4 regions of the Cytobacillus firmus genome follow, and region 3 is predicted to be linked to each of the others. Evidence: riboswitches for the same ligand, from Rfam matches in the RefSeq annotation. Region 3 holds a riboswitch; each other region holds the start of a gene.
The links. Region 3 has a riboswitch for S-adenosylmethionine ahead of NAF01_RS11755 (methionine biosynthesis PLP-dependent protein). Riboswitches for the same ligand answer to the same signal wherever they lie in the genome.
Positions count from the first base shown of each region.

Region 1: it holds a riboswitch for S-adenosylmethionine, as region 3 does, so the genes downstream of both, NAF01_RS07950 (2,3-diketo-5-methylthiopentyl-1-phosphate enolase) here and NAF01_RS11755 (methionine biosynthesis PLP-dependent protein) in region 3, are expected to answer to the same signal.
Region 2: it holds a riboswitch for S-adenosylmethionine, as region 3 does, so the genes downstream of both, NAF01_RS22180 (methionine ABC transporter ATP-binding protein) here and NAF01_RS11755 (methionine biosynthesis PLP-dependent protein) in region 3, are expected to answer to the same signal.
Region 4: it holds a riboswitch for S-adenosylmethionine, as region 3 does, so the genes downstream of both, NAF01_RS21575 (O-acetylhomoserine aminocarboxypropyltransferase/cysteine synthase family protein) here and NAF01_RS11755 (methionine biosynthesis PLP-dependent protein) in region 3, are expected to answer to the same signal.

Region 1 covers NZ_CP098323.1:1,524,160-1,527,366, reverse strand. The annotation lists gene NAF01_RS07955 (2-hydroxy-3-keto-5-methylthiopentenyl-1-phosphate phosphatase) at 1-183, opposite strand, end outside; gene NAF01_RS07950 (2,3-diketo-5-methylthiopentyl-1-phosphate enolase) at 176-1,408, opposite strand; SAM riboswitch class I at 1,494-1,597, opposite strand; gene NAF01_RS07945 (pyridoxal phosphate-dependent aminotransferase) at 1,685-2,857, opposite strand; gene NAF01_RS07940 (carbon-nitrogen family hydrolase) at 3,002-3,207, shown strand, end outside.
Region 2 covers NZ_CP098323.1:4,385,353-4,388,559, forward strand. The annotation lists gene NAF01_RS22170 (MetQ/NlpA family ABC transporter substrate-binding protein) at 1-114, opposite strand, end outside; gene NAF01_RS22175 (methionine ABC transporter permease) at 133-783, opposite strand; gene NAF01_RS22180 (methionine ABC transporter ATP-binding protein) at 773-1,804, opposite strand; SAM riboswitch class I at 1,963-2,064, opposite strand; SAM riboswitch class I at 2,165-2,263, opposite strand; gene NAF01_RS22185 (DMT family transporter) at 2,336-3,207, opposite strand, start outside.
Region 3 covers NZ_CP098323.1:2,311,942-2,315,148, forward strand. The annotation lists gene NAF01_RS11745 (hypothetical protein) at 257-496, opposite strand; gene NAF01_RS11750 (H-type small acid-soluble spore protein) at 661-840, shown strand; SAM riboswitch class I at 1,018-1,133, shown strand; gene NAF01_RS11755 (methionine biosynthesis PLP-dependent protein) at 1,209-2,321, shown strand; gene metC (cystathionine beta-lyase) at 2,318-3,207, shown strand, end outside.
Region 4 covers NZ_CP098323.1:4,267,196-4,270,402, forward strand. The annotation lists SAM riboswitch class I at 1-94, opposite strand, end outside; gene NAF01_RS21575 (O-acetylhomoserine aminocarboxypropyltransferase/cysteine synthase family protein) at 235-1,551, opposite strand; SAM riboswitch class I at 1,638-1,739, opposite strand; gene NAF01_RS21580 (hypothetical protein) at 1,791-2,129, opposite strand; gene NAF01_RS21585 (MFS transporter) at 2,274-3,207, opposite strand, start outside.

The DNA.
Region 1 (3,207 bases), 790 kb from region 3:
CAGATTGCTTGGGAGAAGGGAAAACATCTTTCCTACTCCCTCTTTAATAGAAATTTCCTGCTGCAGGACTTGATTTTTTATCCCCTCCCATGGAGAAGGAGCAAAATGCTCCATAATATTAATGATGTTATCTTTTTCTGTAATAGTTCCATCAAAGTCGCAAAATACCGCTATTTTAGCCATTCTGTACAGCCGCCTTTTTGTACCCCCACAAATCAATCGCTCTTTTTAATTCAGGGAAGTCTGATGGAGCATCGGCTAAAGAAGCTCCCTTTAAAGTTAAATCAATCGCCTGGCGGAATGCCAAACCGCCTCCTCTTGCCCCATCCGGGTGCCCGTGTACGCCGCCTCCGGCATTGATGACACTGTCTGTTCCGAAGTCTTCGAATAGCAATGGAACTAAACCCGGATGGATGCCGGCTGAGGGTACCGGAAAAGTTCTTTTGCAAAAATCCATCCCAGTCAGGCTATCCGCAATTGATAATGCCTGTGTTTTTTCAAGGGCTACTGACCCATAAGGTGATGGGAAAAGAGACAAGTCTGCCCCTGCATACCTGAGCAGTTTGCCCAAAAGCAAAGGATAGGAGATCCCATAAACACTTGAAGCTGAAAGGGCTCCGCTGACTGCAGGATGTGCCATGATAGGCAGTTCAATCTCATCATCTTCCCTCAAAGCCTGCAATACATCGAGCCCATAAGAGAATACATTGAAAAGAAGAAGATCAGCCCCAAGACTGGATGCCTTTCTTGCCTTATCTCTTAATTCAAACGACCTGCCTGTTAAATTTACAGCATATAAGGTCCGATGGCCCGTTTCTTCATAAACCTGTCTCAAAACCTTTTTTCCTTCCTTTATCCGCGCTTCTGACGGTGTAAGGCTGTTTTCAAATAAAATTTCATCGTCTTTTACAAGGTCTATGCCGCCCAAGGCCTGTTCCCGCAGCTGTGAAGTCAAAAAATCCATATCTTTGCCGAGCACTCCTTTGAAGATGCTCATCAGAAGAGGCCTGTCATATACATTCAATTTTCCCCTTAACCCTTCAATCCCAAATCGAGGTCCGGGGAAAAAATTTTTTAATTCATTGGAAAACTGTAAATCCAAAAGTTTAATCTTTCCGTCCAGTGACAGTTTCCCAAAGACTGTTGTTAATATTGCCGGTAAATCCGGACTAAAATTTACAGCAGGATAGGCGATCTTAATAATTGCTGCTGTTTCCTTACTTTCTGCATCTTTTGTAAAGGTTTCAACAGAAACGACCCTGCCTTTATGCTTCTCCAGCTGCTGCTTTTCAAGCTCCGGCAGATGGGTCCATGATCCCACCGTTAAACCTAAAGCAATTTCCTCCGCTTTTTTCTCCGGATTATGTTTTTCATCATGTATTAGGTACACTGCAATAATTTCGCTCATGAATCTTCTTCCTTTCAATATCAAAGAATGAGAAAAATAAAAAACCTCTTCAAATAAGAAGAGGTTAGCATAGCAATCTAACATCTTCTTATCTTTCAGCTATAAGCTGCAAGATTTAGCACCGTGCTTAAGTTTAAGTCGGTTGCCGGGCTTCATAGGGCTAGTCCCTCCGCCTGCTCTTGATAAGAAAACGAAATCTATTATTCAGTTAATTTAGAAATTTAATTAGAATTATGACAGTGCTTAATACATTTGTCAATTTAATTTTTGAAAAAATTAAAATAGATCTAATTTTTGTATTCGCCTTACCGCTTCTTTAAGTCTTTCTTCAGATGTCAGCAAACCGGCTCTCACAAATCCTTCTCCAAATTGGCCGAACCCATTGCCTGGTGCAACTGCAATATGCGCTTTTTCCAGGAGATACTCAGAAAACTCTTCAGATGTAAATGATTCCGGGACCTTAAGCCATGCAAAAAAGGAGCCTTGAGGAGCTTGTACATCCCACCCGATTTCCCTGAGACCGGAAATGAATGTATTTCGTCTGGATTCGTAGATCGAATTCAACTCTTTTACACAATCCTGTGAGCCTGACAGAGCAGCTGCCGCAGCTTCCTGAACAGCTCCAAACAAGCTGACGTAAAGATGATCCTGCATCAGGTTCAGTGCTGCAATAACGCTTGCATTTCCAGCGGCAAACCCTACTCTCCAGCCAGCCATATTAAAGGTCTTTGAAAGAGTATAAATTTCAATTCCGACCTCTTTTGCCCCTTCTGCCTGAAGAAAACTTACAGGTATTTTTCCATCAAATCCAATTCCGCCATATGCAAAGTCATGAACGGTGCAGATACCATGCTTTCGGCTCAATTCGACTGTTTCTTGAAAAAAATCAATGTTTGCCACTGCTCCAGTAGGGTTATTTGGATAATTAAGAAACATTAATTTGGCTGAATTAAGCTTCTCAGCTGGCAATTCACTGTAAACAGGCAAGAAGTTATTTTCCTCTCTCAGAGGCATTGTTAGCATTTTTGCTTTAGCAAGCGCAACTCCTGACCAGTAATCAGGATATCCCGGGTCCGGAACCAATACGCTGTCCCCGGGATTTAAAAGGCATTGAGGAATTTCAACAAGCCCTGCTTTGCCTCCAAAAAGGATGGCTATTTCAGTATCGGGGTCCAAATCCACATTATATTCCCTTTTATAAAAGTCAGCTGCTGCCTTTTTAAAATACGGGTAACCCTGAAAAGGAGAATACTTATGATTTTGAGGGTTTTCAGCTGCACTTTGAAGACGCTTGACAATATGCTCCGGGGTAGGCAGATCAGGATTTCCCTGTCCCAGGTTGATGACATCATGACCCTGTTCAAGCTTTTTCCCCACCTTAGCTGTCAATGAGGCAAAAAACTGTTTTGGCAGACCTTTTAATAGTTCTGATTGCGGATAATTAATCAAATTGATCACCTGCTTAAAAAAAATGATTGAAAATATAGTCACAAATGATATAACGTAAATGATAAGTTGTAAAGTAAAATTTAGAAAATTTCTATCTATCGGACTAATCATAACATAAGGAAAAGATGATTGCGGGGGAGTTAAATGAAATTAAAGGTTGCCTGTTTACAAATGGATATTACCTTTGGAAAACCTGAGAAGAATTTTATAGCGGCTGAAGCCATGATTCATAAAGCGCTCAAGTCTAATCCGGAAGTTTTGGTACTTCCGGAGCTTTGGACGACAGGCTATGATTTGACCAGATTGGATGAAATTGCGGACCAGGATGCAGCCTTCGCACTGGCTTTTTT
Region 2 (3,207 bases), 2.1 Mb from region 3:
TCCGCTGACGCCCAATTTAACCTTCTTTGTTTCTTCTCCGCCAGTTGTGCTTGAGCATGCCGCAGTGAACACAGCCAATGCTAAAATAATGAATGATAAAAATAGTTTTTTCATGATGTGTTTCCTCCTAAGTTATCTTCTTCTGATTTTTTTGGATAAAATATTTCCGAATGACTGCAGGCCTTGAACCATGACCACTAAGATTGCAACGGTAATCAGCATGACGGTTGTATCGAATCTCTGATAGCCGTATGTAATGGCAAGGTCACCAAGGCCGCCGCCTCCGACTGCCCCGGCCATGGCTGATGCTCCGACCAGACCGATTGTCGCAATGGTGAAGCCTAATACCAGCGAACTGAGTGCTTCCGGAATCAGGAATTTAAGGATAATCTGTCCCGGTGTCGCTCCCATTGCTTCTGCCGCTTCAATGACTCCCGGATCAACCTCAAGTAATGAATTTTCTATTAATCTCGCAATGTATGGTCCTGCATAAAAGACGAGCGGCACTACGGCTGCAGCAGTTCCAATCGATGTTCCGACAATCATTCTGGTGATTGGGATGATGGCTACCATTAAAATGATGAATGGGACTGATCTGAAAATATTAATAATGCTGTTTATAATGTTAAAAACAACGGTGTTTTCCAGCAGATGCCCTTTCCTTGTCACAACAAGCAAAATGCCAAGCGGCAGTCCGATAAGAGCTGAAAACAGCAAGGAGAATGCCACCATTTGGACCGTTTCGATTAAGGCTTCGATGATTTTTTCCTGGTTAACTAGCACGTGATGTCACTTCCTTTATTGAAACTTTTTCCTGGCTGATGTACTGAATAGCACGCCTGATTTCACTGTCCGGACCCTGGAATTCGACAATCAGGTTGCCAAATGGAGTTCCCTGCAGTTCAGTAATATTTCCAAACAGGACGTTGAAGTCGATATTAAACTTTTTGGCAACCTGAGAAAGCAGCGGCTGTCCGGCAGAGTTTCCGACAAAGTTGATTCTAAATACCTTTTGAAGCCCCTCCTGTTTTTCAATCACTTGCTTAATGGAGTCAGGTATTTGATCATTCATAACCGTGCTGACAAAGTTTTTCGCTGTTGGGGTTTTTGGTGAAGAAAAGACATTGAAGACGGTTCCTTCTTCAATAATTCTTCCTGCCTCTATGACAGCGACACGGTCACAGATTTCCCTGATTACAGACATTTCATGGGTAATGATCAGAATGGTAATGTTGTATTCTTTATTTATTTTTTTCAGCAGCTGCAGGATCGAGCTGGTTGTCTGCGGATCCAGAGCTGAGGTTGCTTCATCACATAATAGAATGGAAGGCTGTGTTGCCAGCGCCCTGGCAATTCCGATCCGCTGCTTTTGCCCGCCTGACAGCTGATCGGGATAGCTATTCGCCTTGTCGGCAAGCCCCACGAATTCTAACAGTTCATGGACACGCTGTTTTATTTCATCCTTAGGGATCTTAGCCAGTGTGAGCGGCATCGCCACATTGGCAAACACGGTTTTGGAGTTTAAAAGGTTAAAATGCTGAAAGACCATCCCGATGTTTCTTTTCACTTCACGAATTTCTCTTACAGATAAAGCCGTCAGATCATGTCCGCTGACAATGACCTTTCCTGAAGTCGGCTTCTCCAGCCAATTGACACAGCGGATCAAAGAACTCTTTCCCGCACCGCTGAAGCCGATCACCCCGAAAATCTCACCCTTATTAATCTTTAAATCTATTCCATCCAGAGCAGCTACCTGCTGACCTCCGCTTTCATAGACCTTCTTTAAATTCTGAAACTCTATCATACAGCATCTCTCCTTTGATGGTGTCAGGTACCAATACCACTTTAATGAACTGGTATAGGTGCCTGTCACCTTTTGTTATCTAATTATTCCTATGCGAAAACTAAGAATTATATCCTGAAATTTACCCCTTCCGTCAGAAGAGGTTTTTTGAAATCCTCTCCTTATCTTCCAGGCTTTTCGCCTGCTGGATTTGGCACAGTGCCTTCTGCCTGCTGCCGAAGCTTCATTGGGCCAGGTCCCTCTGCTTCTCTTGATAAGAATTATTCATATGTTTATGAATAGAATCTTGATGTATTTTTCCGCGTAAAACAAAAACCCTCTTCTAAAGAAAGAAGAGGGCAGCATTTATCAATGGTCCTCTTCTTATCTTTCAAGCAGTGCTTGCTGGATTTGGCACGGTACATACTGTCCGCTGCCGAGGTGTCATAGGGCCAGTCCCTCAACCTCTCTTGATAAGAAGATTTTTAATATGCGGTTGTTAATATGTTTATTACTTTACCATCTTAAAGAAAAGGATGTCAATCATATTTTTCAAATATTTTCACTTGATTCATTTTCATAAATTTCCGTAACTTTTTTAGAGCTATCTTTACGGTGAATAATCACCACACCTGCTAGAGCGAACATCCCACCCATAATGGATAACATAGCCGGCACCTCCCCCAGCCAAACCCACGCAATGACAAACGCCATTGCTGGAGTCAGATATAGAGAGCTCACCGCTTCAGACGCTCCCCCTATGGATGCAAGAAAAGCCAGGGCAATATATGGAATTACCGTCGGAAAAATCCCCAAATAGAGGACACTTAAAGTGGATTCGGCCGAAGCATGAAAGATCTCATTTCCGAGCCCGGGAATATAAACCAGCATAAAAGCAGTCCCTGCCCATACTGTATATGATGTAAATGACAAAAATCCGTATTTATTTAAATATTTAGTCTGAAACACGAAATAGATGCTTTCTGAAATGGAAGCAAGGAGGACGAATAAAGTACCGGTTTGGATCACAAACCCGCCTCCTGTACCAAGCGATATTAGTGCGGCACCCGCAAAACTGACAGCGGAACCAATCCACCTTACTCTTCCAAACCTTTCCCTTAAAAATAAAGCAGCCAAAGCAGCCGAAAAGATTGGAGTCATTGAGACAATCAAGCTTGCCGGCCCTGCGCTTACTGTTTTTTCCCCCATATTCAGTGCTGTATGATAAACCGTAAAACCAAGGAATCCCAGCATAAAAATAGCAGGAAGATCCCTTATATCCGGAAGGCGCATCTTCGTCACCAGTGCGAGGACACCAAGTGCAATGGAGCCAATTAATAGCCTGAAAAGGGCAAGGTGTTCCGGTGAGTACGATTCAAGCCCAGCCCGGATTCCCGGGAATGCGGATGCCCAGAGAATGATAA
Region 3 (3,207 bases):
AAGTACAATACCCATCATAAGAAGGGATTAACAATTCATTTTTACGAATAATAATATTTTTCAGAGGATAAAACGTTTCCACAGCTATTCTAACACGTAAAATCTAGTTGTACAAAGATAAAAACATGAATATAGTGGAAAACTATTAAAAAAATTTTTTAATAATTACTTATTCTAATAAAATGATTTGTAAATGGGTAAACATTTATAAATAAGAAATAACTGAACATATAAAAAAAGCCGAAAAGTTTCGGCTTTAAAAAGTTTCTACCAGGTTAATATAGATTTGTTTCGATTCATTGGTATTTTTTCTGTTTTCTTTAAGGGAAGATTCAATGGCTTCTCTGGTATCTACGGGAAAATCAAAATGACCGCATGTTGTACATTTTTGGAATAAGCTGCCGGCAACATTCACTTCAATGCCATCAATTGTCCGGAAAACGGCTGGCCCATCTGTTTCAGCAAATCTGTGACGGCAGTGACTATGTTCTTGCATAATAGCTTCCCTCCAAGAAATATTATTTTCCTCATTATTATAAAGGAAATATTCTGAACTTTAAAGCGATCTACCTATAACAGTTTATGCCAGGCTCATTTTAAAAGAATAATATGTGTCTTTTTAAGGCACATTAAAATTATTCAAATTCAGGAGGTTTTTCCATGAATATAGGCAGAGCAAAAGAGATTGCTGAGTCTGCTGAAATGCACAGTGTTACTTTAAATGGCATACCGATCATCATTCAGCATGTAGATGAGCAGACTAAGACAGCACGCATTTACACAAAAGCAAATTCTGAAAAAGAAATGAATGTGTCGGTTAACGATTTGATTGAAGAATGAATACCCTAAAAAAACTTTCCAGAATGTAATGGAAAGTTTTTTTGGTTCAAGATCATATTTTAGGCAGAAGGACTCAAGATGCCTGGCCCGATATTTTTTATAACATGAAATATTCAAAAAAGTGTTGACTATTAACGGTTTACTGTAGTAAAGTTTAGAGAAAATTTAATATTTGATTTCTTATCCAGAGAGGTCGAGGGTAAGGCCCGACGACGCCTCAGCAACCAGCAATCGTATTTTGATTGAAAAGGTGCTAATTCCTGCAAGTTTTTTAGAAACTTGAAAGATAAGAAGAATGGCTGTTCACATTAAAAAGTCTTCTTCTTATAGAAGGCTTTTTTTATTTTAAAGAAGGAGTGTTTACCAGTATGTACAATATTGACACCAAATTAGCGCAAATCGGAAACAGGAGCGAATCAGCAACAGGAGCAGTGAATCCGCCTGTATACTTTTCAACCGCCTACCGGCATGAAGGCATTGGACAGTCAACTGGCTTTGACTATAGCCGAACAGGCAATCCTACCCGCCAGCTGCTTGAAAAGGCGATCGCCGATCTTGAAGAAGGCGATCAAGGCTATGCCTGCAGTTCTGGAATGGCTGCCATCCTTACGATTCTTTCCCTCTTTAAATCAGGAGATGAGTGGATTGTTTCCAAGGATTTATACGGCGGAACCTACCGTCTGCTTGAACAGGGCTTCAAAAAATGGGGACTGCAGAGCAAATATGTGAATACGAGCACTCCGGAAAATGTTGAAGAGCTAATCACCGAAAATACGAAAGCTATTTTTCTGGAGACTCCCACTAATCCGCTCATGGAAGAGACAGATATTCAGTTAATAGCTGATATCGCGAAACGGCATAATATTCTCCTGATCGTTGATAACACATTTTACACCCCCCTTCTTCAGCAGCCTCTAAAGCTTGGTGCTGATATTGTCATCCATAGTGCGACAAAGTATCTTGGAGGACATAATGATGTACTTGCCGGTTTAGTTGTCGCAAAAGGCAAACAGTTATGTGAGGATCTTGCCATGAACCACAATGCTGCCGGTGCAGTCCTTAGCCCATTTGATTCCTGGCTTTTGATCAGAGGCATGAAGACACTCTCTCTTCGCATGGAACGTCATGAAAAAAATGCCCGGGAATTAGCGGCTTTCTTATCAGACCACGCTGCCGTAACGGAAGTTCTTTATCCAGGCAAAGGAGGAATGATATCTTTCCGGGTCCAGGATGAATCCTGGGTGAATCCTTTTCTGCAGAGCCTCTCCCTCATCTCCTTTGCTGAAAGCCTTGGCGGAGTCGAGAGTTTTATAACATATCCCGCAACACAAACGCATGCGGACATCCCAGAAGAGATCCGCATTGAAACAGGTGTCTGTAACAGGCTTCTGCGTTTCTCGGTTGGAATCGAAAATGCAGAAGATTTGAAGGCGGATCTTCAACATGCTTTTGCAAAGGTTTTAAAGGAGGCAGTACGATGAGTACGAATTACACATTTCAAACGAAATTACTTCACAATAATCAAAAGTTCGACCCGGAAACAGGAGCTGTCAGTGTACCGATCCAGCATGCCTCCACTTTCCATCAAAAAGATATAGATGCATTCGGAAAATATGATTACAGCCGCAGCCTGAATCCAACAAGGGAAGCACTTGAAGAAGTCATCGCCGAGCTTGAAGAAGGGATTAGAGGGTTTGCCTTTTCTTCTGGAATGGCTGCCATTTCCACAGCATTCCTCCTCTTGTCACAGGGAGATCATGTGGTCATTACAGAAGACGTATATGGCGGAACCTATCGCATGACAACAGAAGTCCTGTCCCGTTTTGGCATTGAGCACACATTTGTTGATATGACTAATCTAGAGGAAGTAAAAGAAGCAATCCGTCCAAACACAAAAGTTTTTTATGTAGAGACTCCTTCCAACCCGCTGCTGAAGGTGACAGATATACAGGCCATCAGTTCACTGGCAAGACAGCATGGAGCCCTGACATTTGTGGATAATACATTCCTTACCCCTGCCCTTCAAAAACCGCTCTCTTTAGGGGCGGATATCGTGCTGCACAGCGCAACCAAATTCTTATCCGGACACAGTGACGTCGTAGCCGGCTTAGCTGTTGTGAAGGATCCGGAGTTAGGTGCAAGATTGGCTTTTCTCCAAAATTCCTTTGGAGCTGTTCTGGGTGTTCAGGATGCCTGGCTTGTTCTTAGAGGCATTAAAACGCTGCAAGTAAGGCTGGATCAGTCTGTGAAATCAGCTGAGAAGATTGCTCGTTTCCTTCATGATCACCCAGCAGTAAACAAAGTTCATTATCCCGGTTTTGCAGAACATGCCGGCTATGAAATTCAGAAAAAGCAGGCTGTGAATGC
Region 4 (3,207 bases), 2.0 Mb from region 3:
TCAAAGCTATGCTTTGAGTGAATTGGCACCATTTCAACTAATTGACGGTTGCCGGGCTTCATAGGGCACTTCCCTCCACCTCTCTTGATAAGAGTGTAACGTTCTATATTAAATTAATACTTTAAATGAATTAAGCAGTTTTTTAATTACGTTTGCTATCGTATCATAGCCATTAAAAAGGTGTCAACGATGAAATTTCAAACTTTCGGAAAAAAGTGAATGGTAAATTTTCCTTTACGCTTTTGCAGCTAGCGATGTGAGACCTGCAGCTGCTTCTATCGCCTGTTCCAGGTCTTCAATTAAATCTTCTGCATTTTCGATGCCGATCGAAATCCGAATCAGGTCCTCCGGCACTCCTGCAGCTTTTAACCCTTCCTCATCCAGCTGCTGATGAGTAGTGCTTGCAGGGTGGATAATCAGGCTCTTTGCGTCCCCGACATTTGCCACATGTGCCCATAGCTGCAAACTATTGATCAGCTTGGCTCCAGCCTCTCGTCCGCCCGCAATTCCAAATACAGCCACTGCCCCGGCTCCTTTTGGCAAATATTTATCTGCCAAGTCTTTGTCCGGGTGGCTTTCATGACCTGGATAGAGCACCCAATTAACGGCTGGGTGCGCCTCCAGATATTCCACTACCTTTTTGGTATTGGCAACATGCTCCTTCATTCTCACATGCAGAGTCTCAAGACCCAGTGTGAACTGGAATGCACTTTGCGCACTCATTGCAGGTCCTAAGTCTCTTAACAGCTGTACCCGTGCTTTGATAATATAAGCAGCTTCGCCAATTGCTTCGCTATAGACAATATCATGGTAGCTCGGATCAGGCTCTGTAAAGCCCGGAAACTTAGGAGAATTCCAGTCAAATTTTCCGCCATCTACAATAACTCCCCCCATTGTGGTCCCATTGCCGAGCAGCCATTTTGTCGCTGAGTGTATGACAATGTCAGCTCCATGTTCAATAGGCCTGCAAAGATAAGGGGTAGCAAAAGTGTTATCGACAATCAGCGGCACACCGTTTTCGTGGGCAATTGCGGCAACCTTTTCAATATCCAGGATTTTCAGGCTGGGGTTTCCAATCGTTTCGGCGAAGACAGCCTTTGTTTTATCTGTAATGGCGCTCCGGAAATTTTCCGGATCCTTTGGATCCACCAGTTTTACCTTTATTCCATACTTGGGAAGTGTAACTGCAAATAAATTATAAGTGCCCCCATATAAATTGGATGCGGCAACAATTTCATCACCAGCTTCGGCGATATTTAAAATGGCAAGTGTAATAGCAGACTGGCCGCTGGCAAGAGCCAGCGCACCCACTCCTCCTTCAAGCATGGCCACTCTTTCCTCAAACACACTGACAGTTGGATTATGTATCCTGCTATAAATATATCCCGGTTCTTTCAGGGCAAAGAGATCTGCAGCGTGATCTGTATTTTTGAACTGATAAGCATTATTCTGATAAATTGGGACCGCCCTCGCGCCAGTTACAGGGTCAGGCTTCAGCCCCCCATGTACTCCAATTGTTTCAAAGCGGTAATTTTTCTGTTTGTCCGTCATCGCTATCTCTCCTCTATAAAAATGTTTGTATTTCATTTCTTAAAAGCAGAAAAACCCTCTTCATAAGAAGAGGGCTTTATCGACTCTTCTTATCTTCCAGAGCATTCTGCTCTGCTGGATTTAGCACCGTGTACTTTACCGGTTGCCGGGCTTCGCTGGGCCAGTCCCTCCGCCTCTCTTGATAAGAATATTCAGTTAATTAATATTAAAACGATATTATCATACTATAAAAAAAACGGTCAAGTATTGTGCAGTGAAATTTTCCCTAAACAGAAAAAAGACTCGAGCAGCAATTTTTTTCTGTAAGAGGTTTCAAGCATTATTTCGTTTTGGGAAATGGCATCCCTTAGCTTTACTTTTCCTGTAATCAGTGACAATACAGCTTCTTCCGATCCCGAGATTTCCACATCAAAATGGCTGATGCGGCTTGCCTTCTGTATTTCCCCATTCGAAATTTTCAAAGGAATGCATGTGTTTCCCGCCTTAATAAGCAGAGAAAAGTTTGAACTTCTTAAGAAAAATCCAAGATGCCCTTTAGCCTTTAATTCCCGGATAAATACATCAGGTAAACTCCTCACAGCCTCACCTCTTTTAATGGGGTCAATTGACTTTAATATTCAGTAATAAAGTGCTTTAATCCTTTATTTTTCATTCGACAAAATCAGAAAGGCATTGCCTGTTTAATTGGCATTGCCTTTTCATTTCCCGAGAAATATGTCAGATCATACTATTTTCACAGAGGCTGCTGCAGTTTTTGTCTTTTTATAGCCTCTGAATACAAAGAAAAAGTAGAGAGAGCCAATCAAGTATAACGAAGCTGTAATGGTGAATACGAGTGCATATCCCCAATAATCTCCATATCTCATGACGATTCCTGTTGAAACCGGGCCCATTACAGCCCAGCCCAGATTGAACACCATCTGATTGACTGAGTTTGCCAGTCCTTTCATCGAATCATTTACCTTTGACATCATCAATGACATTTGTATAGGATTTCCCGCATTCATCAACGCCTGCCGGAACAAAAAGCCAATGGCAGCCAGCCAAAGGTTTTCAGTATAAGCGGTTAAAAGCAGGAAAGGAAGTGACATGAGCTGCAGGATCACAACAGCTTTTACCTCTCCCACTTTTCTTACCACAACCGGTCCGATAATCATGGCAAAGGCCGTGGCAGCCTGCCCTAATGAAATAATCATGCCAATAGCTGAATTGGAGGCTTCAAAGCGGTCTGCGAAGTATAGATTCAGATAGGGAATAACTAGTCCTGCACCAATTCCAATCAGCAGCTGAGCAAAAGCAAACATCGCGATAATTTTGACACCGTCATTTTTAGCTGAGAGATTTTTGAATGACCAGCCTTTTATGCCCTTTGCACCTTTTCGATCTTTCGAAACCTCTGCGAAACGCAAAATTGGAAATAAGCCGGCTATGAAAAACACACTTGCAATCAGAAGGGTGATGCGTATGCTGGTGAGCTGATCCGTAAACAAAGAAAATACATCCGTTAAGATGCCACCGCTTAAGTTCCCTATCACATTTGCGCCCGTCATTATAGCAAAGTGGATACTGAATAAATGAACCCTTTGATCAGCCTTTGAATTTTCAGCCAGCCATGGTATGCCGGATACCTGAAGAAAGGCTGTTGTCAGCCCGGTT